One region of the Mycolicibacterium thermoresistibile genome, then DNA from elsewhere that is predicted to be linked to it. Evidence: predicted binding sites of a transcription regulator. Region 1 holds the regulator's gene; the other holds the start of a gene.
The links. The regulator LexA, encoded in region 1, represses DNA repair genes until DNA is damaged. The targets are predictions, from matches to a motif close to CGAACANNTGTTCG.

Region 1 (14,967 bases):
CGGCTGCCCGACCACCCTGAGGTCGTCCGGGCTCTGCGCCGCATAACCCGCCAGGATCACCTCATCGGTGGTGACCGCGTCGACGGCGTTGTTGCGCAACGCCTCCACACACGCCGAATAGGTGTCGTACTCCTGCAACTGCACCCCCGGGTACTCGTCCTTGATGCGTTGCGCCGGGGTGGAACCGGTCACCGAACACAAAAGCTTGTTGTTCTCCAGCGAGGCCGGCCCGGTGATGTCGGTGTCGTCGGCGCGGACCAGCAGGCTCTGCCCGGTGATCAGGTACGGGCCCGCGAAGTCGATCCGCTCCTTGCGGGAGTCGGTGATCGAATAGGTGCCGACGATGAAGTCCACCTGCCCGTTCTGGATCAGCGTCTCACGCTGGTTGGACGGGGCCTCCTTCCATTCGATGTCCTCCGGTGCGTAGCCGAGCTCCTGCGCCACGTACTCGGCCACCGCGACGTCGAAGCCGCTCATCGAGCCGTCCTCGTTCTTCATCGCCAGCCCGGGTTGATCGAACTTGGTGCCGATCACCACGGTGTTCTCGTCGCGGTCGGCGCCGCAGGCGGTGGCCGTGAGCGCCAGCCCGACGGCGAGCGCGACGGCTGCCCCGCGGCGGAGACAGCGTCCCAGCAGCGACGTGGATGTGAACGGCATCGATGGTTTCCTTTCGCCGAAGCGGTCAGTGGTGCAGGATCTTGCCGAGGAAGTCTCGGGCCCGGTCGGTCTGGGGGTCCTCGAAGAACCGGGCGGGTTCGGCGTCCTCGACGATCGCGCCGTCGGACATGAACACCACCCGGTCGGAGGCGCGGCGCGCGAAGCCCATCTCGTGGGTGACGACGAGCATCGTCATCCCGTCGGCGGCCAACGCGCTCATCACCGCCAGCACCTCGTTGATCATCTCCGGGTCCAGCGCGCTGGTCGGCTCGTCGAACAGCATCACCTTCGGGTTCATCGCCAACGAGCGGGCGATCGCCACCCGCTGTTGCTGACCCCCGGACAGCTGGGCGGGGTACTTGTCGGCCTGATCGGCCACGCCGACCCGCTCCAACAAGGCCATCGCCTCGGCGCGGGCCTGCTCCCTGGGGGTCTTGCGCACCTTCATCGGCCCGAGCGCCACATTGTCGACGATGGTCTTGTGGGCGAACAGGTTGAACTGCTGGAAGACCATCCCGACATCGGCGCGGAGCCGGGCCAGCTCGCGTCCCTCGGCCGGTAACGCCACCCCGTCGATGGAGATCGCACCGGAGTCGATGGGCTCCAGCCGGTTGAGGGTGCGGCACAACGTCGACTTACCCGAGCCGGACGGGCCGAGCACGACCACCACCTGACCTCGCGCGACGTCGAGGTTGATGTCCCGGAGCACATGCAGGCTCCCGAAGTACTTGTTGACACCCCGCATCGAGATCATCGGGACCGCCTCGGCGGCCGGATCGGCGACCGCGACATCCGCGCCAGCGCTGTCCATGGGCGCAAACCTTACCGACGTCGGTGGCCCCACGCCCGCCACTCGCCGATCGGGGCGGCCGTACCATGGGCGCGTGACTTCGATGGTGACGCGCTCCCGGACCGGCGCCGGGGGCGCCTCCGGGGCTGCGCGGGAACGCTCATCGGCGCGCACCTATCAGATCCGCACCTACGGGTGTCAGATGAACGTGCACGACTCCGAGCGGCTGGCCGGGCTGCTGGAAGCCGCCGGATACCGGCGCGCGTCCGACGGCGCCGACGCCGACGTGGTCGTGTTCAACACCTGCGCGGTGCGGGAGAACGCCGACAACAAGCTCTACGGCAACCTCAGCCACCTGGCGCCGCGCAAACAGGCCGATCCGGACCTGCAGATCGCCGTCGGCGGCTGCCTGGCCCAGAAGGACCGCGACGCGGTGCTGCGCCGGGCGCCGTGGGTGGACGTGGTGTTCGGCACCCACAACATCGGCTCGCTGCCGGCGCTGCTGGAACGCGCCCGGCACAACAGGACCGCACAGGTCGAGATCGCCGAAGCGCTGCAGGAGTTCCCGTCCAACCTGCCGGCCGCGCGGGAATCGGCCTACGCCGCCTGGGTTTCCATCTCCGTCGGATGCAACAACACCTGCACGTTCTGCATCGTGCCGGCGCTGCGCGGCAAGGAGGTGGACCGGCGGCCGGACGACATCCTCGCCGAGGTGCGCGCCCTGGTGGACCAGGGGGTGCTCGAGGTCACGCTGCTGGGGCAGAACGTCAACGCCTACGGAGTGTCGTTCGCCGATCCGGATCTGCCCCGCCACCGCGGCGCCTTCGCCGACCTGCTGCGCGCCTGCGGGGAGATCGACGGTCTGGAGCGGGTGCGGTTCACCTCACCGCATCCGGCCGAGTTCACCGACGACGTGATCGAGGCGATGGCCGAGACGCCCAACGTGTGCCCGGCGCTGCACATGCCGCTGCAGTCCGGTTCGGACCGCATCCTGCGGGCCATGCGCCGCTCGTACCGGGCCGAACGCTTCCTCGGCATCCTCGACAAGGTGCGGGCCGCGATCCCGCACGCCGCGATCACCACCGATCTGATCGTCGGGTTCCCGGGGGAGACCGAGGAGGACTTCCAGGCCACCCTCGACGTGGTCGAACAGGCCCGGTTCGCCGGTGCGTTCACCTTCCAGTACTCGCGCCGGCCCGGCACCCCGGCGGCGGACCTGCCCGATCAGCTGCCCAAGGCCGTCGTGCAGGAACGCTACGAACGGCTGATCGCGCTGCAGGACCGGATCGCGTTGGAGGAGAACACCGCACAGATCGGCCGCGCGGTCGAACTGCTGGTCGCAACCGGTGAGGGCCGCAAGGACGCCAGCACGGCCCGGATGTCCGGGCGGGCCCGCGACGGCCGGCTGGTGCATTTCACCCCGGGCGGGCTCGACATCCGGCCCGGCGACATCGTGACGACCACGGTCACCGCGGCCGCGCCGCACTATCTGATCGCCGACGCCGAGCCGGCCGGCCATCGCCGCACCCGCGCCGGCGACGCCCACGCCGCCGGGCTGCGGCCCAAAACCGTCGGGCTGGGCCTGCCGCGCATCGGCGGGCCGAAACCCGACGCCGAACCGACCAGGGGGTGTGGCTGTTGAGCGCCGAGGGTTCCGACCGCGATGATTCCCGCGGCCGCCGCGAACACGACGACCTCGACGAGTTCCGCAGCGAGATCGAAGCCGCCGAGCGCCGGCTCGCCGGCGAGTTCGACCCGGGCGCCCGCGCGCTGGTGGTCGCCATCCTGGTGTTCGTGATCCTGGTGACCTTCGTCCTGCCGCACACCGGCGGGGTGCGCGGCTGGGATGTGCTGCTCGGTGGTGAGGCCGCCGGCGCTGCCGGGGTGTCCCTGCCGTCGCGGGTGTTCGGCTGGTGCACGTTGGTGTTCTCGGTCGGGTTCTCGATGATCGCGCTGCTGACCCGCCGCTGGGCGCTGGCCTGGGTGGCGTTGGCCGGGTCCGCGGTGGCGTCGGCATTCGGCATGCTGGCGATCTGGTCCCGTCAGACGGCTGCCGAACAGTATCCGGGCCCCGGGTTCGGACTGGTCATCGCCTGGATCGCGGTGATGGTGCTGACGTTCCACTGGGCGCGGGCGGTGTGGGCGCGCACCGACCTGCAGATGGCCGCCGAGGCGGACCGGCGCCGCCGGGCCGCCGAACGACATCTGCGCAGCCTCGACCCGGACGCGTCAGATCCCGCGGTGGACCGCGAGGCTCACCTGGACAGCCCCGACGTCACCGGCCCGGACGACCGGGGCGACGAGCACGGCCGCTAGCGGCGCTTCTCCAGCGCCTGTGCGGCGGCTTCAGCCCACTGCCGCCACTGCGCGGCGTTGGCCCGCGCCTCCTCGGCGTCCTTGGTGCGGCCCGCCGCCTCCGCCTTGGCGGCCTGCTGCTCGTACTGTTCGGCGCGGATCCGGAACTGGTCGGCGCGGGCCTGCGCCTCCGGATCGGTCCACCCCGACGAGGCGGCGTCGCGCACCCGCTTCTCCACCGCGCGCAACCGCCGTTCCAGCTCGGCGGTGCGGTCCCGCGGCACCTTGCCGATCGCATCCCACTTCTCGACGATCGCGCGCAACGCCGCGCGCGCCGCATCCACATCGCCGGTGTCGATCTTCTCCGCCTGCTCGAGCAGCTTCTCCTTGGCCTCGGCGTTGGCGCGCAGCTCCGCGTCGCGTTCGGCGTGCACCGCGTTGCGGGCCGTGAAGAACTTGTCCTGGGCCGCCTTGAACCGCTGCCACAGCGCGTCGTCGACGTCCTTGGCCGCCCGGCCGGTCGCCTTCCACTCGGCGAGCAGCTCCCGGAAGGCTGCCGACGTCGGACCCCAGTCGGTCGAATCGGCGAGCTCCTCCGCGCGTTCACACAACGCCTCCTTGGCGCGGCGAGCCTGCGCCCGCTCCCGGTCCAGTTCGGCGAAGTGCGATCCGCGGCGCCGGTTGAACATCTCCCGGGCCGCCGAGTAGCGCTTCCACAGGGCGTCGTCGGTCTTGCGGTCGACCCCGGTGATCGTGCGCCACTCGTCGAGGATGGCGCGCAACCGGTCACCGGCCGCCTTCCACTGCATCGAGTTGGCGGCGATGTCCTCGGCCTCCGCCGCCAGCGCCTCCTTGCGCGCGATCTGGGCCCTGCGGAACTCCTCGCGCCGCGCCTTCTCGGCGTTCGCGGCCTCCTCGGCCTGCTCGAGGACCGCCGACAGCCGCACCGCCAGCGCGTCCACATCGCCGAGCACCGCGGCGGTCGGCAGGCTCTCGGCCAGCGCGGCGGCCGCGGCCCGGATCTTGCGGGCGTCACCGGTCCGCGACGCCAGCCGCCGCTCCAGCAGCGCGACCTCGGTGTGCAGATCGTCGTAGCGGCGGCCGAAGTGGGCATACGCCGCCTCGGCGTCACCGGCCTGCCAGGATCCGATGACGCGCTCACCCTCGGAGGTGATCAGCCACACCGTGCCGTCGGCGTCGACCCGGCCGAACTTGTGCGGATCGCTGGCCGGTGGCGCGGCCACCGTGGCCGTCGGGCGGGGCCCCGGAACGGGACCGGGGACCGGTCCGCGTGGTCCCGGCCGGGGGGTCGGCTTCGGAGTCGGCCGGGTGGGCTCGCTGCTGGTCATATCGGTTCCTTCTGCCTTCCGCGCGAGTGTTCGCGCTCCTGCCGCGCAACGCGGCGCCATGCTCTGGGTGACAGGTCTGTCGAACGCTATTGAAACAGGTCGTCGCGGCTTACGCCCGCGCCTTCGCGTCTCCGGACGTCGCGGCGGTCCTCGGCCGGGTGCGCCGGGCGCCCATCCGGCCGACATCGATAGTTTGGTGGTGTGCTGAGCGCCATTGCGATCGTGCCGTCGGCGCCGGTCATGGTCCCCGAACTGGCCGGCGCCGCGGCGGCCGAGCTGTCCGGGCTGCGCGACGCCGTGTTCACCGCGGCCGCCGCGCTGCCGCAGCGGTGGCTGGCGGTCGGGGTCGGGCCGGCCGATGCCACCGTGCCGGCCGACAGCGTGGGAACCTTCGCCGGATACGGGGTCGACGTCCGGGTCCGGCTGGCGCCACACCCCGGGCCGGACGGTCCCGGGTGGAACGGGCAGCAGCCGACCGAACTGCCGTTGTGCGCGCTGATCACCGGCTGGGTGCGCGGGCAGGCCGCGCCGCACGCTCGCGCCGAGGTGCGGGTCTGCGCCGCCGATCTGCCCGCACCGGCCGCCCGGGACCGGGGCCGGGCCCTGCGCGCCGAGATCGACCGGTCGGCCGAACCGGTGGGGGTGCTGCTGGTCGCCGACGGCGCGAACACCCTGACCCCGTCCGCGCCGGGCGGTCACGACCCGGACTCGGTGCCGATCCAGCGGGCCCTCGACGATGCGCTGGCCGCCGGCGACACCGCGGCGCTGACCGACCTGCCCGGCGCCATCGTCGGGCGCGCCGCGTACCAGCTGCTGACCGGGCTGGTCGAGCCGGCGCCGCGGTCCGCCCGGGAGCTGTACCGCGGCGCGCCGTACGGCGTCGGTTATTTCACCGGTCTCTGGACGCCATGACGGACCGGCCGCTCGCCATCGTCGGCCCCACCGGGACCGGCAAGTCCGACCTCGCCGTGGCGGTCGCGGAGCGGATCGGCGGGGAGATCGTGAACGCCGACGCCATGCAGCAGTACCGGGGGATGGACATCGGCACCGCCAAACTCACCGTGGCCGAACGCCGCGGCATCCCGCACCACCAGCTCGACGTCCTCGAGGTCACCGAAACCGCCACGGTCGCCCGTTACCAGCAGGCGGCGGCCGCCGACGTCGAGGCCGTCATCGCGCGCGGTCGGGTGCCGGTGATCGTCGGCGGGTCGATGATGTACATCCAGGCGCTCCTCGACGACTGGTCGATCCCGGCCACCGATCCGGCGGTCCGGGCCCGCTGGGAAGCCCGGCTCGCCGAGATCGGGGCTCGCGCCCTGCACGCCGAACTGGCGCGGGTGGACAGCGCCGCGGCGGACACCATCCTGCCCACCGACGGCCGGCGGATCGTGCGGGCGCTGGAGGTGATCGAACTGACCGGCAGACCGTTCGCGGCGTCCAAACCGCCGGTGGGGCCGCCGCGCTGGGACACCGTGATCATCGGGCTGGACTGGGCCACCGAGGCTCTCGACGAACGGTTGCGTCAGCGCACCGACAAGATGTTCGCCGCCGGGCTGGTCGACGAGGTGCGCGGGCTGATCGAGCGGGGGTTACGCAAGGGGGTGACGGCCTCGCGGGCGCTGGGTTACGCCCAGGTGCTGGCCGCGCTGGACACCGGGACGGGTCCCGCAGCGCAGTCGGCGGCGGGGGAGGCGTTGGCCGAGGCCCGGGAACGCACCTTCATCGGCACCCGCCGCTACGTGCGCAGGCAGCGGTCCTGGTTCCGCCGGGACCACCGGATCATCTGGCTGGACGGCGCCGCCCCCGACAACGTCGAACGGGCCCTGGCGACCTGGCGGAACGTATCCTGAGGCAGTGAGATTCGCCAAGGGGCACGGCACCGAGAACGACTTCGTGGTGCTGCCCGATCCGGACGCCCGGTTGACGTTGACGCCGGCCGGCGTCGCGGCCCTGTGCGATCGGCGCCGCGGACTCGGCGCCGACGGGGTGCTGCGGGTGACGACGGCCGGCGCCGCCCGGGCGGCCGGGGTCCTCGACCGCCTGCCCGACGGCGTGGCCGCCGACGACTGGTACATGGACTACCGCAACGCCGACGGCTCCATCGCGCAGATGTGCGGCAACGGGGTGCGGGTGTTCGCCCACTACCTGCGGGCGTCCGGGCTGGAGTCCCGCGACGAGTTCGTCGTCGGGTCGCCGGCCGGACCCCGGCCGGTGGTGCTGCACCACAGCGACGCCACCACCGCCGATGTCACCGTCGAGATGGGCAAGGCCAACCAGTCGGGCACCGGCACCGCGGTGGTCGGCGGCCGGCGGTTCACCGGATTGGCGGTCGACGTCGGTAACCCGCACCTGGCCTGCGTGGATCCCGAACTGACCGAGGACGCGCTCGCCGCGCTCGACGTCGCGGCCCCGGTGCAGTTCGACACCGAGCAGTTCCCGGACGGGGTGAACATCGAAGTGCTGACCCCGCCGGTGGATTCGGTGGTGTCGATGCGGGTCCACGAGCGCGGTGTCGGCGAGACGCGGTCGTGCGGCACCGGCACGGTCGCGGCCACGGTCGCGGCGCTGCGTCATCTGGGCGCCGACACCGGCACCATGCGGGTCCGGGTGCCCGGGGGCACCGTCACCGTCACCGTCACCGAGACCACCAGCCATCTGCGGGGACCGTCGGTGTTGGTGGCGCGGGGCGACATCTCGGCGGACTGGTGGGCGGCGCAGCGGGACGGAATGGCCGGCCCGGCCGGCGCGTTAATTGAGGTGCATGAACAGTGATCTCCATGCGAACCTTGCTTCGCCTATGACATATCCCGAGACCCCCGAAACACCCGAGACGGTCCGTACCGCCGAGGCGCCCAGCGTCGGTGAGCTCGAGCTGCAGGACCGCGCCGCGCTGCGTCGGGTCGCCGGTCTGTCGACCGAGCTGACCGACGTCTCCGAAGTCGAATACCGGCAGCTGCGGCTGGAACGCGTCGTGCTGGTCGGCGTGTGGACCGAAGGCACCATCGCCGACGCCGAGGCCAGCCTCGCCGAGCTGGCCCGGCTGGCCGAGACCGCCGGCTCCCAGGTGCTCGAGGGCGTCATCCAGCGGCGCGACAAGCCCGACCCGGCAACCTATATCGGCTCCGGTAAGGCCAGGGAACTTCGTGACATCGTGGTCGCCACCGGCGCCGACACGGTGATCTGCGACGGTGAGCTCAGCCCGGCGCAGCTGACCGCGCTGGAGAAGGTCGTGCAGGTCAAGGTCGTCGACCGGACCGCCCTGATCCTCGACATCTTCGCCCAGCACGCCACCAGCCGGGAGGGCAAGGCGCAGGTGTCGCTGGCGCAGATGGAGTACATGCTGCCGCGGCTGCGCGGTTGGGGTGAATCGATGTCACGGCAGGCCGGTGGCCGTGCCGGTGGCAGCGGCGGCGGTGTCGGCCTGCGTGGCCCGGGTGAAACCAAGATCGAGACCGATCGTCGGCGGATCCGGGAACGGATGGCCAGGTTGCGCCGCGAGATCAAGGAGATGAAGAAGGTCCGCGACACCAAGCGGCACCGCCGGCTCGCCAGCGCGATCCCGTCGATCGCGATCGTCGGATACACCAACGCCGGCAAGTCGAGCCTGCTCAACGCGCTGACCGACGCCGGGGTGCTGGTCGAGGACGCGTTGTTCGCCACCCTGGAGCCGACCACCCGCCGCGGCCGGTTCGACGACGGGCGGCCGTTCGTGCTGACCGACACCGTCGGCTTCGTGCGACACCTGCCCACCCAGTTGGTGGAGGCGTTCCGGTCCACCCTGGAGGAGGTGATCCACGCCGACCTGCTGGTGCACGTGGTCGACGGCGCCGACGCCAACCCGCTGGCGCAGATCGACGCGGTGCGGGAGGTGCTGCGCGACGTCCACGCCGACCATGACGCACCGCCCGCGCCGGAACTGCTGGTGGTGAACAAGATCGACGCCGCGTCGGATCTGACCCTGACGCAGCTGCGTCGAGCCCTGCCCGACGCGGTGTTCGTCTCCGCCCACACCGGTGAGGGGCTGGACCGGTTGCGGCAGCGGATGTCCGAACTGGTGGCGCCCACCGAGACCGCGGTGGATGTGACCATCCCGTACGACCGCGGTGATCTGGTGGCCCGGGTGCACTCCGACGGCCGCGTCGACGCCACCGAGCACCGCGCCGACGGGACCCGCATCAAGGCCCGGGTTCCGGTGGCGCTGGCCGCCAGCCTGCGCGACTTCGCGACGGTCTGATCCCGGCTCCCGGCGCGGTGCGCGCCGGCGACAGGCAAAGAAATTCCGGCCGCCGGCAGCGCCTGACGGACCACCCGGATCGGCCCACCTGCGAGACGGCCACCGACGTGCCGGCCGCACAGGACCGATCCGCCGCCGCCCGGCCGGTTTCCCGCGCTGGGGGAGTGGCTCGGCGGCGCCGTCGGTGCGGGTTTGCCTGCGGCGACACCTGCGCGGTGCGGGTGCGACGCCGAGCCTCCGGACATCTGCGACCTGGCGGCCGGAGATCCTCTGGCGCAGCTCTTTTCGTCCTCTCACCGATGCGTCCGCCGTATCCGGCTGGAAGAATCCGCTGCCGGGCGGGTGGTGTGGCGGCGAGGCGCCGAGGCGGGCTCGCAACACATTGCGCCGCTGGTCCGTTCGCGATCCCGAGCAGCCCGGGGGATGCCGCGTGGCATCCGGCGGCGCGGCGGGAGGCCGGTTGTGGCGCCGCGTGACGGCAGCGTCGCGGAGAACCCTTGTGTCCACACCGAACAGCCGGTACTGGCAAAGACCGGTGGCGGTGTTTGTGGGTCTGAACAGCGCCGACGATCCCACCGTGGCCCTGCGCCGAGAGGGAAATCCGTCCTCGCGTAACGGCCGTGTCCGCTTTGATATGAACGTCCTCTGACGCAGAGTGGACGAACGCGATACGTTACGAAGGACTTTGCCAGACCTCCGGGAGGACGGACATGAACGGGCAGTGGGCCCGGACGGAAACCGCATTGGGGCGCTTCGCAGCCTGCCTCCTGGCGGTCGCGACCATGACGCTGGCCGGCCTCCTGTCGGCTCCGGAGGCGGCGGCCACCCCGGAGGAGGACGCCGGCGCCGCGATCGGCGCGGCCTACGACGCCAGCGGAGGGCCGGGCGGGCCGCTGGGGCCGCCGGACGGCGGCGTCTATCCCATCGGTGCGGGGTTCGCCCAGAACTACGCGCACGGCAAGATGTTCTTCACGCCGCAGACCGGCGCCCACTTCATGCAGGGCGAGATACTCGCCAAGTACGAGTCGCTGGGCGGGCCCGCCGACAGCGACCTCGGCTTCCCGACGCTGAGTGAAAGCCCCGGACGCGTCGGCCCGGACAGCCGCAACGTCATCTTCAGCGCACCGGACCGTCCGGTGATCTTCTGGACGCCCGACACCGGGGCCCGTGTGGTGCGCGGGGCCATCAACCTGGCCTGGGACAGGCTCGGCGGGTCCGCCGGCGTGCTGGGCGTGCCAGCCGAGGACGAGGCCTACCGCGGTGATGTGGTGACCCAACGCTTCAGCGGCGGAGAGATCAGCTGGAACCGCAAGACCAGAGAGTTCAGCACCGTCCCACCCGAACTCGCCGATCAACTGGCCGATCTCGACGTGCCGCAGAATCCCACCGCGGAGATCAACGCCGCCCGCCGCGCTGCCGGCGGCGCGCTGGGCCCGCTGGGGGCCAAGGAGGGCGACGAGTACCCGATCGGCGACGACGGTGTCGCCCAGGACTTCACCGGCGGCACCATCTTCTACAGCCCGGCGACCGGCGCCCATGTGCTCACCGGTCAGGTGCTGGAGAAGTACCGCAGTGTTGGCGGCCCGGAGGGCGACCTCGGCTTCCCGATCAGCGGAGAACACGACGGCGGCGCTGGCGGGCGGATGGCCGGCTTCGCGGCCGCCGACGAGCCGATCATCTTCTGGACCCCCGACTACGGTGCCGTCATCGTCCGGGGCGCGATGAAGGCCGCGTGGGACAAACTCGGCGGCGCCGCCGGGGAACTCGGTGTGCCGGTGGACGATCAGACCGAGGACGGTGACGAGATCACCCAGCGGTTCAGCGGAGGCTCGATCACCTGGAATCGGTCCGACGGCAGCTTCCGCACCGAACCGGCCGGTCTGGCAGCACAATTGACCGGGCTGGAGGTTCCGGGGGTCGAGCCGCCGGCCGACATCGAGGAAGCGCCGCTGGCGCAGTCCGAGGACGGCGGCGGGCCCTCCCGGCCGGGGGTGGGGGTCGGCTGGCTACTCGTGCTGATTCCGGTGCTGGTGCTGGCCGCGGCGCTGATCGGGCTGACGATCTGGAACCGGCGACGCCGCTACGCCGGCGCGGGGCACCTGCAATCCGGGCAATACGACCCCGAGCATCACGATTCCGAGCGGTATGACCCCGAGCATCACGATTCCGAGCGATATGACCCCGAGCGATATGACCAGGGCCCGGACGCCTTCGACTCGGACGTTCACGACCCGGGCGGATACGACACGCGTGAAGACCTCGACCGGCGCCACGAGACGCTGTCGGGTGACGCCGCACCACAGCCGTCCGAACTGTTCGGGTTGGGAACCCCGCCCGCACAAGCCGATTTCAGAGGATGGGGATACACCGGCGATCCGGCGACGCCTGCCGACGAGGCCCGCACCGCAACACCGCCGGGTGAACTGGGTGACAAAGCTCCACCCGAGCCACACCGGGCCGATTCGGCCTCAGCCGAATCCGGGCAGACCCGAACGACGGCGGCCGCGACAGGCGGGGCCGAAACACTCGGGGCCCCACCGGATCAGCTTCCCGGGCAGGACGAGTCCACCGAGCCGGAACGCGAGACACCTTCCGAGGATCCGTTTTTCGAGAAGGACCAGGACGACGTCGACACCGCGCCGACACCGATCGTGGCGCCCGAGGCGGCTGAGCCGAGGCCCAGCGCGACCCGCCCGGATTCGGAGACCACCGGACGGCACGCCGCGATCGACGTCGATGAACCCGAGTACGGTCAGACCGCGCTACGGCTCCCGGCCGACGGCGACCCGCGCCGGCCGCCGGAGGGATATCCGATCAAGGCCCGGATCACCGACGGGTTGTACTGGGTGCCGGGCAGCGCGGACTACGACGAGGTAGACGCCGAGATCTGGTTCGCCAGCGAGGAACTGGCCCGGACGAACGGTTTCGTCCGCAGCGACTGACTCAGATCTTGCGGATCACCGTCACGACTTTTCCGAGGATGGCGGCCTCGTTCCCGGGAATCGGATCGTAGACCGGGTTGTGCGGCATCAACCAGACCTGGCCGCGGGACCGTTTGAACGTCTTGACGGTGGCCTCGCCGTCGATCATCGCCGCGACGATGTCGCCGTTCTCGGCGACGTTCTGTTGGCGCACCACGACCCAGTCGCCGTCGCAGATGGCGGCGTCGATCATGGAGTCGCCCACCACCTTCAGCAGGAACAGCGAACCCTCACCAACCAGTTCGCGGGGGAGCGGGAAGACATCCTCGACCGCCTCCTCCGCGAGGATCGGACCACCGGCGGCGATCCGGCCCAGCACCGGGACGAACGTCGGTTCCGGCAGCGTGTCCGAGCCGGCGACGTCAGTGGTCACGGCGGGTTTTGCGGGGTCGTCGACGCCCCGGACGTCCACGGCGCGCGGACGGTTCGGATCCCGCCGCAGATAGCCCTTGCGTTCCAGCGTGCGCAGCTGGTGAGCCACCGATGAGGTGGACGTCAACCCCACCGCGTCGCCGATCTCCCGGATGCTCGGCGGATACCCGCGGGTGGTCACCGACGCGCGGATCACCTCCAGGATGGTGCGCTGACGCTCGGTCAGACCGCTGTCGGCGGCGCGTCTGCGGCCGGCGGTGTCTGCGGCACCCGGGGAATCGTGGCTGTCACTCATGACCTCAATCTAGCCGCGGACCCGACAATGATCAAACATGTGTTCGAGGTGTGTCGGGACTGTGATCCGCCTGCACCCGCGCCGACCCGTTCCGCCTTCGGACTGTCGGTGGGGCGTCCTAGTCTCCGACACAGTTCGATCACGCGTTCTATTCATCGAACGCATGATCGACTACCATTCGAACAGGCGAGCGAACACGCCGAGCGGAAGGCGAACACATGACAGTCCTCGACACCCGCACTCGTACCCGGGCCCGCACTGAGTCGCGTGCCGGCCATCCGGGCCGCACCGAGGCCCGCCTGCCCGGCGGGCGTGCGACGAGCCAGCGCCGGACGGACGCGGCGGCACCAATCCTGCGGCCGGCGCCGGTGTCCCGGCGGCGTCCGGCGCACCCACGCCCCGGCGGCGCCGCCCTGCGCCACCGGGGAACCGGCGTGCTGGTCTCGCGCGCCCCGCACCGGCGGCGCCCGATCACCCCGGCCGGTACGGTGGCGCTGGCGCTGGTGGCCGCCGCGATCACCGTGTGGCTGGGGCTGGTGGCCCAGCTCGGCGGGGTGACGGCCACCGATGCCGCGGTGCCTACCACTGTCGCCGTGGTGCAGGTGCAGCACGGGGAGACGCTGCATCAGGTGGCGCAGCGGGTCGCGCCGGACGCCCCGGTTGCCGCCGTGGTGGAACGGATCCGTGAGCTCAATCAGCTCGACTCCGCCGCGCTGGCCGCTGGGCAGACACTGATCGCTCCCATCGGCTGACGCGCGCCGGTCGCTGTGGAAGACCGTGTCGTCCAACGGTAGTGGGGCGCTGTGCCATCGCATTTCGTCGCGGGTAGGCTCAGAGGCGTTCGACGTACGTACGTGCCGACGTGGCGAAGGAGCGGTGATGCATTGTCCGTTCTGCCGTCACCCGGATTCGCGCGTGGTGGACTCCCGGGAAACCGACGAGGGTCAGGCGATCCGGCGGCGTCGCGCATGCCCGGAATGCGGCCGGCGGTTCACCACCGTGGAGACCGCCGTGCTTGCGGTGGTCAAGCGCAGCGGCGTCACCGAACCCTTCAGCCGGGAGAAGGTGATCCGCGGTGTGCGCGCCGCCTGCCAGGGCCGTCAGGTCGACGATGACGCGCTGAATCTGCTGGCACAACAGGTCGAGGACACCGTCAGGGCCACCGGGTCACCGGAGGTGCCCAGCCATGAGGTCGGCCTGGCGATACTCGGGCCGTTGCGGGAACTCGACGAGGTCGCCTACCTGCGGTTCGCCTCGGTGTACCGGTCGTTCACCTCCGCCGAGGACTTCGAGCGCGAAATCCGGGAACTGCGGGCCCATCGGGCGGCGTCGGCCGAGCAGAAGTCGAACTGATCCGTCTCAGTCCAGCGTCCGGATCTCGTCCCGGGCCACCCGCCCCGCGATCTGCACCCACCCCTCGGGGTTCCAGCGGGTTTCGATGATCGACCCCTTACCCTGCACGATCGTCAGATCGCGGCTGAGGAACTCGGTGATGCGCACCGCGGCGGATCCGGTGGCCTCATCCTCGGGGATGCCCAGATTGTTGGCGAACATCCGGGCGCGGATCTGACCGTGTTCCCGATCCGTCCAGGTCCACAGGTAGTGCCCGATGTCATCGGGATACTCATCGGGGTCCGCGGCAAGGAGCTCCTCGGCCGTCTCCAGTTCGCGGATGACGAACTCCGGCGCCCATTCGGCGCGGGCGCTGACCTCGGTGAGATCGTCCCGGTAGCTCACCTGCACGATGCCGGCCGGCACCTGTAGCGTGTGGATCGGGCGGCCCTGTTCCCGCAGCCACCAGGCCGCCCCGACGGTCGGGTGTCCGGCGAACCTCATTTCGGTGACCGGGGTGAAGATGCGGGCCTGGGCGGTGTTGGTGCCGGACTGCGGAACCTCGACGAATACCGTTTCGCTGTAACCCAGTTCGGTGGCGATTCGCTGGCGGTCAGCGGGGTCGACCGCGGCGTCGTCCACCACCCCCAACGGGTTGCCGA
Region 2 (14,967 bases), 1.0 Mb from region 1:
ACGATTCTGCCAGCCCGCCCGCGCCGGCGGTCGCATCAGGCCGCTCACACCGGGTCCGGCCGTCGGGCCGGCCCCGGACCCGGTGCCCGTCCGGTGGAACCCAGCAATCCTCGATACCGTGTGGATATGAAGCCTCCGGCCGTTGACCCGAGCACCTCCCTCGGCGCCGACCTGCTGTGGGTGGTCTCCCGCATCAACCGACTGGCCACCCAGCGCATCCGACTGCCGCTGCCGGTCGCACAGGCCCGGCTGCTGTCGACGATCCAGGATCGCGGATCGGCGCGCATCTCCGACCTCGCGGTGCTCGACCACTGTTCACAGCCGACGATGACCACCCAGGTGCGGCGACTCGAGGAAGCCGGTCTGGTGTCGCGCACCGTCGATCCCGACGACGGACGCGCGGTGCGGATCAGCATCACCCCGGAAGGGGTGCGCACCCTGGCACAGGTCCGCGCGGACCGCGCCGCCGCGATCGACCCGTACATCGACCGGCTCAGCGACACCGACCGCGCGGTGCTCGCCGATGCGGTCCGCGTCATGCGGCAACTGCTGGCCGACGCCGCGGACCCGGCCGTTCTGCCCGCCGACCCGCCATCCCGACCCCACGAATCGACCGAACTCAGGTGACCGCACCCACCAGGCTGCCCACGGCATAGGTCGCCGCGATCGCCAGCAGCCCGAACAGCAGCTGGCGTCCGGAGGCGAACCACAGGGGTTTGCGGGTGAACCGCGATGTCACCGCGCCGACCAGGATCAGTCCGAGCCCACCGGCGGAGAGCCCCAGCCACAACGACTCGAACCCGAGCAGATACGGGATCAGCGGAATCAGCGCCCCCAGCGCGAAGGTCAGGAACGACGACACCGCCGCCACGGGCGGCGACGGTGTCTCCTGCGGGTCGACCCCGATCTCACGCACCAGGTGGACGTTGACGGCGGTGTCCTCGTCGCGGTGGATCTCCACCGCCGCTCGTTCGGCGGTCTCTCTGGACAGCCCGATCTCCTGCAGCGACCTGGCGAGTTCGGCGGCCTCCGCCCTGGGATACATCCGGATGGCCCGCCGTTCCACCCGCACTTCGGACTCGACCTGCTCGTTGGCGGTCTGCACCGAGGTGTACTCGCCCAGCGCCATCGAGAACGCGCCCGCCGCCAGCCCGGCGAACCCACCGAGCACCACGGTCTCGGCGTCGGCGGCGGCGCCGACACCGGCGATCAGCGCGGTGTTGGACACCAATCCGTCCATCGCGCCGAACGTCGCCGCCCGCAGCCAGCCGCCGCTGACATCGCCGTGCTGATGGTCGAACTCGTGTGGCAGCTTCCCCCGGTGACGCGACGGACCCATACCTCATTCAACGACACGGCTGCCGGCCCGGACCAGTCAGGCTCACCTCACCTCGATCCTCACTTCGACCGGGACAGTTGCTCGAGACACGGTTTGCCATCGGCCCGCACGGGCTACCGTCAGGTATGACCACCACTGCCGAACATCTGCGCAACGCACTGGACGGGCGCTGGCGCGACGTCAAGAACGAGATGCGCGAGAGACTCTCGGATGAGGTGTTCCGGCCGCACTTCACCCCCAACACCGTCATCGCCCGCACCAAGGTGAACGAACAGTTGCGGATCATGGCCGCCGCCGGTGCGGCCGAGGACGGTTTCCGCAAGGAGCACGGCGGCACCGGGGACGTGGGTGCGGCCATCACCCGGATCGAGATGCTGGCCATGTCGGATCTGTCGCTGATGGTCAAGGCCGGCGTGCAGTGGGGGTTGTTCGGCGGTGCGATCGAGAACCTCGGCACCGAACGGCATCACCGCAAGTATGTGCGCCGCATCATCGACTGCGATCTGCTGGGCTGCTTCGCGATGACCGAGACCGGCCACGGCAGCAACGTGCAGGCGCTGGAGACCACCGCCACCTACGATCCGGCCACCCGGGAATTCGTCATCCACTCCCCCACCCCGACGTCGCGCAAGGACTACATCGGCGGGGCCGCCCAGACCGCGCGGATGGCAGCGGTTTTCGCGCAGCTGATCACCCACGAGGACGGTGCGCCGGTGCAACACGGGGTGCACTGTCTGCTGGTGCCGCTCCGCGACGAGGACGGCAACGACCTGCCGGGCGTGACGACCTCCGACAACGATTACAAGGGCGGGCTGCCCGGGGTGGACAACGGCCGCATCATGTTCGACCACGTGCGGGTTCCCCGGGAGAACCTGTTGAACCGGTACGGCGACGTGTCCGAGGACGGCACCTACACCTCACCGATCGAGAGCCCGGGCCGCCGGTTCTTCACCATGCTGGGCACATTGGTCCGCGGCCGGGTCACCGTCGGCGGCAGCGCGTCGGCGGCAGCGCGGGTGGCGCTCGACATCGCGACCCGGTACGCGTTGCAGCGCCGGCAGTTCTCCGGTCCCGGCGACGACGACACCGAGGTGCTGATCATGGACTACCTGGTGCACCAGCGCCGGCTGTTTCCGTTGATCGCCGAATCGTATGCGCTGCAGTTCGCGCAGAACGAACTGGTGGCCAAATGCCACGACCTGCAGAGTCAGGACGACCCGGATCCCGAGGAGCAGCGCGAACTGGAGGCCCGGGCGGCCGGCCTCAAGGCGGTCGGCACCTGGCATGCCAGCCGGGCGATCCAGGAGTCCCGCGAGGCGTGCGGCGGCGCCGGGTACATGGGTGAGAACCGGCTGGTCGGGCTGCGCGGCGACATCGACGTGTTCACCACGTTCGAGGGCGACAACACCGTGATGCTGCAGCAGGTCGCCAAGGGACTGCTCACCGCCTACGCCGACGACGTCCGCAGTATGAGCCCGGTGGAGTGGGTACGGTTCGCCGCCAACACCGTCGGCACCCGGGTGCTGAAACGCACCGCGGCGCAACCGATCATCCAGACCATCCTGGACAACCGGCAGGACAGCGAGGAGGAGGGCAGCCTGTTCAACCGCGGCACCCAGCTTCAGATGTTCTCCGACCGCGAGGAATACATGCTGTCGTCGGTGGCCCGCCGCCTGCAGGGCAAGAGCAAGGAGATGAGCGAGTTCGACGCGTACAACGCCGTGCAGGACCATGTGCTGCACACGGCCCGGGCGCACATCGACCGGGTGATCCTGGAGGCGTTCGTCGCCGGGATCGACGCCTGCCCGGACGAGGAGGCCGCGCACATCCTCGGCATGGTGTGCGATCTGTACGCGTTGTCGGTGATCGAGCGCGACGAGGCCTGGTTCATCAAACACCGCTTCCTGTCGACCGAACGCGCCAAGGCGGTCACCCGGGGTATCAACGAGCGCTGCCGGACCCTGCGGCCGTACGCCGAGTTACTCGTCGACGGCTTCGGTATCCCCGAACAGCTGCGCGACGCCGAGATGCTGCATCCCGAACGGATTCTGCAGGCGGACTAGGGGCCGGGGATCGGGTCGAGCGCGCGCAACCGCCCGTCGTCGTCGATCTGGAACCGCACCGTGCCGATCCCGGTGGGACAGCACGGCTCGTCGTCGCCCTGACGCCACTGGTACTGCACCGTGACGGTCTCCGGGCCGGAGTTCAGCACCAGCAGATACGGCCGCGGATCGGGGGTGGCCGTGCCGATCGGCGAGTTGCGGTCGAAGAACAACACCTGTTGCGGGGTGTCGCGGTCCTGGCCGGTGATCGGCATCACCTGAACCCAGTACAACCGGCAGTTGTGGGTGTGTCCCCGCGCGGTCTCCCGCCAGGGCTGACCGTCCACCCGCGGGAGCTGATCGATCGCGGCCGCGACGGTGTCGGGGGCCGGCCCGTCGGTGGGGGTGCAGGTGTCCGGCGGCGGAGGCTGGGAACTGGGCGGGCTCCAGCCGCACCCCGCCACCAGCCCGATGATCAACCCGATCACGAGCGACACCGGACCCGACGGCGCGACACGTGCTCTGACCCTGCGCATGCCGACGAGCTTACGGAACACGTACCGCTGAGACGGGCACCGAACCGGGCCGAGGCTTACTAGGCTGAGCGGGCTGATTCCCATGACCGAAGGAGATGTGTCGATGGCGTGGTATCTGGCCCTGCAGGGACCGGCGCACACCACAAACCAGGCGTTGATCTATCAGCTCGGCGACGACGTCGATGTGGACAAGATCGCCGACGACATGGCCAGCGCGGCCACGATCGATCGGGTGGTGCCGATTCCGGTGGTGCTGCAGAACCTGAACAAGCCCGCGACCATGCATGTCCGGCCGGCCAGCTGGGGCGTCTGGACGTTCTACGAACTCTCCGACGAGGAGCGCAAGAAGCTGCCGTCGGGTAATCCCCTGCTCGACGCACTGGCCCAGGCCGCACGCCAGCAGCAGGCCAAGATGGGTCAGCAGGGCCAGCAACCGGGACAACAGATTCCCGAGATCTTCCGCAATCAGTAGAGGGAGATCACGAAGCGGCGGTCGGTGGCCCGGCCCGCGGGGCCGGGCACCCTGTCCGAAGTGGCTCCCCCGGTTGGACTCGAACCAACAACCCTTCGGTTAACAGCCGAATGCTCTGCCAATTGAGCTACAGGGGATTGCCCTGCCGCGCGGTTCGTCCCGCGGGCGGGGACGACTCTAGCGTACGTGAGGCCTGCGCCGCCAATGGGGCCGGACCCCCGGGATCCGGCCGGGCCTGCGGGTCGGATCCGCTGTGTCCGATGGTACCCATGTCCGGGCCGACGGTTCGCCTGCCGATGAGGCAGGATGGACGACACATGCAGTCGTGCGGGAGGAATCCTCAGTGATCGGGTACGTCATCGTGTTGGGCGTCGGATACGTCCTGGGATCCAAGGCCGGTAGGCGGCGTTACGAGCAGATCGCCGGCACCTACCGGGCGGTGACGAGCAGCCCGGCGGCCAAGGCGCTGATCGACGCCGGACGACGCAAGATCGCCGAACGGGTGTCACCGGACCCACAGTTCGTCAAGGTCGCCGCGATCGACGCGAACACCACCGTGCTGCAGCCGGAGACCAACGGCAACGCCAGGCGGTGACCGTCAGCCGATGGGCTGCGTGATGGTGGTTCCGGGCAGCAGCGGACCGGTGTAGATCCCGGGACTGCTGCTACCGGGGCCGCCGATACCGATCGCGGGCATTCCGCCGACCACCGGTTGCCCGTTGGAGTACGACAGGCACTTGCCGTCCTCCTTGTTGCCGAACCAGGCCAGGCACCGCGGCGCGGCGGTGACCTCGGACTCCGCGGCGCCGGTCGCGGCGGTCAGCGCCGCCGGGGCGGCCACCGCCACCGCGGCCAGCGCCCCGGCGATCAGCCGACGCCGCATACGAATGCTGCTCACCCGATCACGATAACCCGCGCCGGGCGATCACGCAGTGAGGTCGTCTCCGCTGGCCTGCTCGAGCAGGCTACGCCGGTAGGCCTCCATCGCCACCAGATCGCCGAACAGGGCGTGGTACTCGTCCCCCTGCTCCACCGGCGACATGCGTTGCAGCTTGGATTTCACCTCGGCGATCTGCCGGCCCACCCAGACCTCCTGTAGCCGGGCCAACACCCCGCCGATGTAGCGGTGCCGGCGCTCGTCGTCGTCGACGTTGATCGCCTCCACCCCGAGTTCGTTGACCAGCTTGGCCACCGCCGGTGAGCCGGCGTGTTCGCGGACCGCGTCGATCCACTGGGCGCCGGACCCGACATTCGCCGCCCCGGCCGAGACCCCGCCGGCCGCGGCGATCGCCGCGAACACCGCGGCATAGCCGGGGTGGGTGAAGCTGTCGGCGGTCAACGAGTCGAACACCGGGCCGGCCAGCGCCGGATACTGCAACGCCGCTTTGAGCGCCTCCCGCTGCGGCCACAGGGCCGGATCGGCCGGATCGGGCCACTGCGCAGCCGCGGCGCCGTCGCCGTTGCCGTCGGCCGCACCGCCGTCGGGGATCCGCTGCCGGCCCCCGCGGGTGCGGGCCGGGGCACGCCCGGAACCCCCGGAACCCTTGGCGGCCTCCTCCCGCACCCTGGCGAGCACCTGACCGACCTCGGCCCAGCCCACCCATCCGGCCAGCCGGCGGGCGTACTCGTCGCGCAGCATCGAGTCCTTGATCCGCGCGACCATCGGCACGCACCGGCGCAGCGCGGTGACCTTGCCCTCGGCGCTGTCCAGATCGTGTTCCTCGAGCGCGGCGCGAATCACGAACTCGAACAGTGGAGTTCGCCGGGCCACCAGATCCCGGAGCGCGCCGTCGCCGTGCGCCAGGCGCAGATCGCACGGATCCATACCATCGTCGGCGACCGCGACGTAGGACTGGCCGGCGAGCTTCTGTTCCCCGTCGAACGCCTTGATCGCCGCCGCCCGGCCGGCCTCGTCGCCGTCGAACACGTAGATCAGCTCACCGCGGAAGAAGTGGTCGTCCATCATCAGCCGGCGCAGCATCGCGAGGTGTTCGTCACCGAACGCGGTGCCGCAGGCCGCCACCGCGGTGGTGACGCCGGCCAGGTGCATGGCCATCACATCGGTGTAGCCCTCCACCACCACCGCCTGATGGCCCTTGGCGATGTCGCGTTTGGCGAGGTCCAGGCCGAACAGCACCTGCGATTTGCGGTACAGCACCGTCTCGGGGGTGTTGACGTACTTGGCCTGGATCGGGTCGTCGTCGAACAGGCGGCGGGCGCCGAACCCGATGACCTCGCCGGACGACATCCGGATCGGCCACAGCAGCCGGCGGTGGAAGCGGTCCATCGGGCCGCGCCGGCCCTCCCGGGACAACCCGGCCGCCTCCAGTTCCTTGAACTCGAACCCCTTGCGCAGCAGGTGTTTGGTCAGCGTGTCCCAGCCCGACGGCGCGTAGCCGCAGCCGAACCGCTTGGCGGCCTCGGCGTCGAAATTGCGGTCCAGCAGGTACTGGCGGGCGGGCGCGGCCTCGTCGGAGTCCAGCGCTTCGGCGTAGAACTCCGCGGCGGCGGCGTTGGCGGCGAGCAGTCTGCTGCGGCTGCCGCGGTCGCGTTGCACCCGGCTGGGCGCCCCGGTGTAGGTGATGGTGTAGCCGACCCGGTCGGCCAGCAGCTCCACCGCCTCGACGAAGCTGACGTGCTCGATCTTCTGGATGAAGGCGTACACGTCGCCGCCCTCACCGCAGCCGAAGCAGTGGAAGTGGCCGTGGTTGGGCCGGACGTGGAAAGACGGGGTCTTCTCGTCGTGGAAGGGGCACAGGCCCTTCAGTGAATCCGCACCCGCCCGGCGCAGCTGCACGTAATCGCCGACGACTTCGTCGATGCGGATGCGGTCACGGATCTCCGCAATGTCCCGGTCCGCGATCCTTGCCACCGGCTCAGTCTAGAGCCCCGGGCGTGGTCACCGGCTCGAGAGCGTTCAGGAGAAGTCCACCTCGAGCTGGCCGGGGATCAGCCGGCTCGCCGCGGGGAACAGACGCTCCAACTGGGTCTCGGTGAACGAGGCGATCTGGTCGATGACCACCCGCCACCGGGCCTGATCGTCCTCGGCGGCGTTGAAGTACGGCACGAACACCGGGTCCAGCGTCGCCGGGGCGCCGGCGAACAGGAACTCGGCCACCGCCTTGATCTGGTCCCGCTGCTCGGACTGCACGAGCAGGTGTTTCGGGTCGGACATGATGAACTGCAACGCCAGGATTTTCAGGATCGCCACCTCGGCGGTGACCGTCGGCGGCACCGCCAGATCGGCTGCGAAGCGGGCCAGCCGCCCGCCGCCGGCCGATTCGCGGGTGTGCGCGATCGCCGCGTTGGCGAACCGGCCGACCAGTTCGCTGGTGAGCCGTTTGAGCGCCACCGACGCCGCCAGCGTGCCGTCGTATTTGCCGACCGCCGCCACCACCGGCATCCGGGACAGCCGGTCGGCCGCGGCCAGCAGATCGTCGCGGTTGGCCCCGAACGACTCCTCACCGAGCTTGGCCAGGGCGGATGCGGCGTCGTCGTCGGCGAGCACCCGCAGATCGATCCGGCCGGAGATCACCCCGTCCTCGACGTCGTGCACCGAGTAGGCGACGTCGTCAGCCCAGTCCATCACCTGCGCCTCCAGGCAGCGCCGGCCCGGGGGCGCGCCGGTGCGCATCCACTCCGCGGCGGCCGCGTCGTCGCCTGGGAACCCGACGTAGAACCCGAACTTGCCCCCTTGCGGGCCGCGGTGCCACGGATATTTGGTGACCGCGTCCAGCGCCGCGCGGGTGAGGTTCAACCCGGCGCTGTTGCCTTGCGGGTCAAGGACTTTGGGTTCCAGCCGGGTGAGGATGCGGAAGTTCTGGGCGTTGCCCTCGAAGCCGCCGTGGTCGGCCACCAGCTCGTTGAGCGCACGCTCGCCGTTGTGCCCGTACGGCGGGTGCCCGATGTCGTGGGCCAGACCGGCGAGATCGACCAGGTCGGGGTCGCAGCCCAGTTCGATCGCCATGCCCCGGCCGATCTGGGCGACCTCCAGCGAATGGGTGAGCCGGGTGCGCGGGGTCTCGCTCTGCCGGGGGCCGACCACCTGGGTCTTGTCGGCGAGCCGGCGCAGCGCCGCGCTGTGCAGCACCCGCGCCCGGTCCCGTGCGAAGTCGGTGCGGTGCTGAACCTCGGTCCCGGGCAGCCCGGCACGCTTGGGCTCCTCCGCCACCATCCGTTGCCGGTCGAGGTCACTGTAGGGATCGTTTCGAGCTACCACCAAGGCACAGTCTGCCAGCATCGTTCGGCGCGATCCGGTGACACGTCGGGTGCGCCACTAGATTGGCGGCATGCGCATTGCCCGTTTGCTTGGTGTGCCGTGGTTGCTGCTGACGTTGGTGCTGACCGGTGGCGTGCTGTTCGGCCCGCCGGCCGCTGCCGAGCCCCCGTTCCGGCTGCCCGGTTATGTCACCGATCAGGCCGGGGTGCTGTCCCCGGCCGAGATGTCGCAGGTGCGGGCCGCGGTCGACGAGCTCTACACCGACCGCAGGCTGCGGCTGTGGGTGGTCTACGTCGAGGATTTCTCCGGGCAGAGCGCGGTGGACTGGGCCACCCGCACCATCCGGCTCAGCGATCTCGGTGATTACGACGGCCTGCTCGCGGTGGCCACCGTGGACCGCGCCTACGCGCTGCTGGTGTCGCCGTCGGCGCCCGGGTTGTCCGGCTCCGAGGTCGACGACGTCCGCCGCGATCTGGTGGAACCGGCGCTGCGGGAGAGTGACTGGGCAGGTGCGGCGGTGGCCGCGGCCACCGGCCTGAACGAGGCCGCCGGAGCGGGTTCGGGTGTGTCGTGGACCGGGGTGCTGATCGTGCTGGCGGTGATCGGGCTCGGGGTGCTGGCGTTGTGGCTGTGGTCGACGCGGCGGGCCCGCAGACGCCGGGAGGCCGAGATAGCGCGTGCCCGCAGCCTCGACCCAACCGATCCGGACGCGCTCGCGGCGTTGTCGCTGGAGACATTGGACGAGCTGTCCAGGTCGATGGTCGTCGAGGTCGACAACGCGGTACGCACCAGCGCCAACGAGCTGGCGCTGGCCGTCGAGGAGTTCGGCGCGCAGGCGACCGAACCGTTCACCCGGGCGGTGGACAACGCCCGGCGGGCGCTGGCGCAGGCGTTCACCATCCGCCAACAGCTCGACGACGCGATCCCCGAGACCCCGGCGCAGCGGCGGGAGCTGCTGACCCGGGTGATCGTGTCGGCCGCCGAGGCCGACCGGGAGCTGGACGCCCAGACCGAGGCGTTCGGCAGGAAGCGCGAACTGGTGCTCAACGCCCCGTCCCGGCTGGATGCGCTGACCCAGCAGGTGGTCGAGATCAGCGCCCGGCTGGACCCGGCCGAACAGCGTCTGGCGGAGCTGCGCCGGGAGTTCGACGCGGCGGCGCTGTCCTCGGTGGCCGACAACGTCACGGAGGCCAGGGAGCGGCTCGACTTCGCCGACCGGAACATCACCCGGGCGCGTGAACTGACCGCCCGGCCGGTTGCCGGTGAGCAGATGGACCTGGTGGTGTGCGTCCGTTCGGCGGAATCGGCACTGGGCCAGGCGCGTTCGCTGCTGGATGCGATCGACAGCGCCGGCGGTGACATCCGTCGGGCGGCGGCCGAACTGCCGGCGGCGATCGACGACATCCAGAACGGGATCCGGCAGGCGGCGGCGCTGCTGGCGCAGGGCCTGCCGCCGTCGGCAGCCGATCAGGCCGACAAGCTGGCGGCCGCCCGCGACACCGCGGCGGCCGCGGTGACCGCGGCGCAACGCGACGGTGCGACCGATCCGTTGACGGCGTTCACCACGTTGAGTGAGGCCGACGCGGAGTTGGACCAGCTGCTGGCCACCATCGAGGAGCACCGGGAGGCGGCCGCCCGGCTGGAGCGTTCGCTGGACGAGGCGTTGTTCACCGCCCGGTCGCGGGTGCGATCGGTGTCGGCGTTCATCGACACCCGCCGCGGCAGCATCGGTCCCGAGGCCCGCACCCGGTTGGCCGAGGCGACCCGGCACATCGAGGCGGCGGAGGCGAAACGGTCATCCGCTCCGGCGGAAGCCATTTCGCACGCCAATCACGCGTCGGCATTGGCCGCGCAGGCGCAGAGCCTCGCCAACACCGATGTGCAGCGCGCCCAGCAGGCGTACCTGGGTCACTACGGCCGGCGCGGCGGCGGCGACATGGGCGCGGTGCTGGGCGGAATCCTGATCGGCAACATCCTCAGCGGCGGCTTCCGTGGCGGGGGCGGCTTCGGCGGAGGTTTCGGCGGCGGGGGCGGCGGCGGGTTCCGCCCCGGCTCGTTCGGCGGCTCCGGGGGCGGGGGCGGCTTCTTCGGCGGCGGCGGCCGCTTCTAGCCGACTCGGCACGAGGCCGGAATCATCGCTGAACCCGTCACCCGGGGTCTTCTGGTGGGTCGGTGTGTGCGCGTAGGAGTTCTTCGGGGTGGTGGGCGTGGTTGACGGTGGGTGGGTGGTGGTCGTTGGTCCAGGCGAGTCGGCCGGTGGGGGTGATGGTGGCCTGCCAGCGGCCTTCGGTCAGGCCGCTGTGGTGGGGGCCGCAGGCGAAGAACAGGTGGTCGGCGTCGGTGAGACCGCCGTCCTCCCAGGCGGGTTGGTGGTGGGTTTCGGCGTGGTAGCCGGGCTCACCGCAGCCGGGTGCGGTGCAGCCGCCGTCGCGGGCGTAGCAGATGAGGCGCTGATCGGCGGTGGCGATGCGTTTCTGCCGGCCCAGATACAGTGGGCGTTCGGTGTGGTCGTCGAACACCGCCAGGTAGTGGATGGCGTCGGCGGCCATACGGATCAACTCCCGCATCGGCAGCACCCCGGTACCCCCGGTACGCGCCGGCCCGGGCATCGACACCCTGGGGTCGGCCACGGCGTGGGCGGCCTGATTCAACTCGCCCAGGGTGGTGCGCACGATCACCGTCACCGGATGCCCCCGATGCGACCCCAACCGCCCGGAGGCCACCGCGATCTTCAACCCGAGTGTGAGCCCGTCATGGCGGCGCTGAGCCGCACTGCGCAAATCCACACCCCCGGTATCGATATCCCCAACCCCGTCAGCAGCGGTATCGGCGGCCGTCGCAGCGGTGCCGGCGGTGCCGGCGGTGCCGGTGGTCTCAGTGGTGCCGGTGGTGCCGGTGGTATCGGTGGTGGTGTGGGGTAGATGGCGGCCCGGGCGGACCGCGGCGGTGACGGCCTCCAGATAGGCGCGCAGTTGCGGGTCGATCCACCCGGAGATCGCCGACATCCCATCACGCTGTTGGTCACCGAGGTGGATGCCGCGGCGGCGGGCCCGGTCCTGATCGTCGTAATGCCCGTCGGGGTTGAAGATCTCCTCGATCCGCCGCCCCACCTGCCGCACGATGCCGGCATCACTTCGGGCGGCCTCGGCGATAAGGCTGGCTTCCACCGCCTCCCGATCGGTCACCGACACCGCCGACGGCAACGCAGCCATCACCGTGGTGATGACCCGCAGATGCTCCTCACCGAGCAGCCCGGACTCGACAGCCCCGGCCACCCGCGCCAACACCGGCGGCAGTGGTGGGCCGCTGAGCCGGCGGCGCGGCCGCAGCAGTGCGGCCACCCGCAACCGGCGTTTCACCTCACCAGGGGTGATCCGCAACCGCGCCCACAACCGGTCTCTGACCGCCGGCACCATCGCCGGTTCATCAGGCGGGTCGGCCAACTGGGCGAACACCCGATACATCAACCCCCGATTGATCCGACACTGCGTCTCCAACCGCTCGGCCAACTCCAGCCGAAACCCGGTACCGACCTCATCGAGACACAACGCGCGCATCTCGGCATACGCCGCATCCACCGCGGCCAGCAACTCACCCACCCGCGCCCGGGCGGCCCCGGCGGTGACGAACTGCTGACCCATGAACCCACCGTATCGAACACCCATTCGACACAGCAGCCCCCAACACCCCGACTGAGGACAAAACCCCCATTGAGGACAACCACCCCCACAACCCCCCAAACTGTCGGTGCACTGTGCTAATCGCCGCGGCGGATCGCCGTGCTGAGCGGGCCGACGAGATCACCGCGCTCGCCGACGGTCACCGCCCCGACGCCCAGCCACGAGGCCATCGACTGCAGTTGCGCCGCCAGCGCCGGCGCCACCCGCGCCGGCTCCTGACCGGGTTCGAGGAAAGCACCGACGACGTGCAGGGCATTGTCGGTGCGTTTCAGATCGACCCGCCCGACCAGCTGTCCGTCCAGCAGGAACGGCCACACGTAATAGCCGTACTTCCGTTTTGCCGCCGGGGTGTAGATCTCGATGCGGTAGTGAAAGTCGAACAGCCGCTGCACCCGCGGCCGGAAGAAGATCAACGGATCGAACGGACACAGCAGCGCGGTGCCCCGGTCCCGCCGCGGAATCGTCTGTCCCACACGCAGATACGCCGGTGCGCCCCAGCCGTCGACGTCGACGGGTTCCAGCTCCCCCGCCGCCACCAACGCGGCCACCGCAGGCCGGGTCTGCGCCGCCGACAACCGGAAGTAGTCGCGCAGATCCGCCTCGGTCGCCACGCCGAGTGCGCCGGCGGCCCGCAGCACCAGCCGGCAGATCGCCTCATCGTCGTCGACCCGGCGGTTCACCACCTCGGCCGGCAGCACCCGTTCGGTGAGGTCGTAGTGCCGGGCGAACCCGACCCGGGTCGCCGTCGTCAGCACCCCGGCCGCGAACAGCGCCTCGGTCACCCATTTGGTGTCGCTGCGGTTCCACCAGGCGCCCTTGGCGCGTCGCGGCCGGGTACCCAGATGCTCCTCGATCTGTCCCGCGGTGCTGGGTCCGAGTTCGGCGACCGCGGCGACGACCTCCTCCACCAGTTTCGGGTTGCGTTTGACGATGTGGGTGCCCCACCTGCCGTGCGTGTACCGGCGCATCCGCCAGCGCAGCAACGGCCAGTCGTCGACGGCCATCAGCGCCGCCTCATGCGCCCAGTACTCCACCAGTAGCCGCGGCGCACGGGCGCTGTGGTCCCACGCGGCGCGGTCGAGCACGTCCCGGTCGTAGGGTCCGAGCCGGCTGAACACCGGCGCATAGTGCGCCCGCACCGACACCGACACCGAATCCAGTTGCAGCACCTGGATCCGCTCGATCAGCCGCCGCAGATGCGCCCGCGTCACCGGTCCGCGCGGCCGGGGCTGGTGAAACCCCTGCGCAGCCACCGCGATACGCCTGGCCTGCACGGGGGTCAGCCGTACTGGAGTCCGGCGCACCGGGCTCACACCCGGGTGTAGTGGTAATACCGGTAGCGCAGCCCCGATCTACTGGTGCGCCACTCCCCCACGGTTCCCACCCATGACTCGTCGAGCACGGGCGCCATCGCATCGCCCTCCCGCCGCCGCAGATCGATCTCGATCTCGGTGACCTCGCACCTGGTGGCCACCTCCAGTGCCAGCCCGAAGATCTCGGCACCACCGATCACCCAGGTCTCACCGTCGCCGAGCGCGTCGTCCAACGTGTGCACCACCTGCGCGCCCTCGGCCGGATAGTCGGACCGGCGGGACAGCACCACGTTCTTGCGGCCCGGCAGCGGACGCACCGCGGCCGGCAACGACTCCCAGGTGCGCCGGCCCATCACCACGGTGTGGCCCATGGTGATCTCCTTGAACCGGGCAAGATCCTCGGGCAGCTGCCAGGGCAGCCCGCCGTCACGTCCGATGACCCCGGACGTCGACTGCGCCCAGATCAGCCCGACCTCGCGCGGGGACTCTCCTGCGCTCATACCGCGACCGGCGCCTTGATCGCCGGATGCGGGTCATAGTTCCGGATGACGACGTCCTCGAAGGTGTAGTCGAAGATCGAATCCCGCGGCGCCAGTTCGAGTTCCGGATACGGGCGCGGATCGCGGCTCAGCTGCAACCGCACCTGCTCGACGTGGTTGTCGTAGATGTGGCAGTCGCCGCCGGTCCAGATGAACTCCCCTACCTGCAGGCCGGCCTGCGCCGCCATCATGTGGGTGAGCAGCGCGTAGCTGGCGATGTTGAACGGCACCCCCAGGAACAGGTCGGCGCTGCGCTGATACAGCTGGCAACTCAGCCGCCCGCCGGCGACGTAGAACTGGAACAGCGTGTGACACGGCGGCAGCGCCATCTCGTCGAGGTCGGCGACGTTCCAGGCCGAGACGATGATGCGGCGCGAATCCGGATCGGTGCGCAGCAGCTCCAGCGCCGCGCTGATCTGGTCGACGTGCTCCCCCGACGGGGTCGGCCAGGACCGCCACTGCACCCCGTAGACCGGGCCCAGCTCACCGTCGTCGTCGGCCCACTCGTCCCAGATCGTGACGCCGCGGTCCTGCAACCAGCGCACGTTGGAGTCGCCGCGCAGGAACCACAGCAGCTCGTAGATCACCGACTTGGTGTGCACCTTCTTGGTGGTGATGAGCGGGAAGCCGGCGGACAGGTCGTAGCGCATCTGGTGGCCGAACAGGCTGCGGGTGCCGGTGCCGGTGCGGTCGGCCTTCGGGGTGCCGCGCTCGAGCACCAGGCGCAACAGGTCTTCGTAGGGCGTCGGAATCGACCCATTGATCGGCACGAGCGATAGCTTACTTCGTACTTCGCACGCACCGGATGGAGTACAACGGAAGCCATG

Region 2: the regulator LexA is predicted to act here: its motif matches at 12,263-12,276, upstream of CKW28_RS08605 (HNH endonuclease signature motif containing protein).

The regions. Positions count from the first base shown of each region.
Region 1 is NZ_LT906483.1:2,882,553-2,897,519, reverse strand. Features, by position in the region: gene CKW28_RS13635 (glutamate ABC transporter substrate-binding protein) at 1-657, opposite strand, end outside; gene CKW28_RS13630 (amino acid ABC transporter ATP-binding protein) at 683-1,411, opposite strand; gene miaB (tRNA (N6-isopentenyl adenosine(37)-C2)-methylthiotransferase MiaB) at 1,551-3,089, shown strand; gene CKW28_RS13620 (Rv2732c family membrane protein) at 3,077-3,763, shown strand; gene CKW28_RS13615 (DUF349 domain-containing protein) at 3,760-5,091, opposite strand; gene CKW28_RS13610 (class III extradiol ring-cleavage dioxygenase family protein) at 5,293-6,003, shown strand; gene miaA (tRNA (adenosine(37)-N6)-dimethylallyltransferase MiaA) at 6,000-6,941, shown strand; gene dapF (diaminopimelate epimerase) at 6,946-7,863, shown strand; gene hflX (GTPase HflX) at 7,889-9,325, shown strand; gene CKW28_RS13590 (LGFP repeat-containing protein) at 10,036-12,267, shown strand; gene lexA (transcriptional repressor LexA) at 12,269-12,973, opposite strand; gene CKW28_RS13580 (LysM peptidoglycan-binding domain-containing protein) at 13,192-13,725, shown strand; gene nrdR (transcriptional regulator NrdR) at 13,853-14,326, shown strand; gene CKW28_RS13570 (PhzF family protein) at 14,333-14,967, opposite strand, start outside.
Region 2 is NZ_LT906483.1:1,841,055-1,856,021, reverse strand. Features, by position in the region: gene CKW28_RS08660 (MarR family winged helix-turn-helix transcriptional regulator) at 127-627, shown strand; gene CKW28_RS08655 (VIT1/CCC1 transporter family protein) at 620-1,339, opposite strand; gene CKW28_RS08650 (acyl-CoA dehydrogenase family protein) at 1,465-3,402, shown strand; gene CKW28_RS08645 (LppP/LprE family lipoprotein) at 3,399-3,917, opposite strand; gene CKW28_RS08640 (hypothetical protein) at 4,000-4,389, shown strand; tRNA gene CKW28_RS08635 (tRNA-Asn) at 4,451-4,526, opposite strand; gene CKW28_RS08630 (hypothetical protein) at 4,733-4,984, shown strand; gene CKW28_RS08625 (DUF7155 family protein) at 4,988-5,272, opposite strand; gene dnaG (DNA primase) at 5,315-7,261, opposite strand; gene CKW28_RS08615 (deoxyguanosinetriphosphate triphosphohydrolase) at 7,307-8,629, opposite strand; gene CKW28_RS08610 (TPM domain-containing protein) at 8,679-10,718, shown strand; gene CKW28_RS08605 (HNH endonuclease signature motif containing protein) at 10,756-12,249, opposite strand; gene CKW28_RS08600 (winged helix-turn-helix domain-containing protein) at 12,366-13,592, opposite strand; gene CKW28_RS08595 (dihydrofolate reductase) at 13,598-14,101, opposite strand; gene CKW28_RS08590 (thymidylate synthase) at 14,098-14,892, opposite strand; gene CKW28_RS08585 (dienelactone hydrolase family protein) at 14,965-14,967, shown strand, end outside.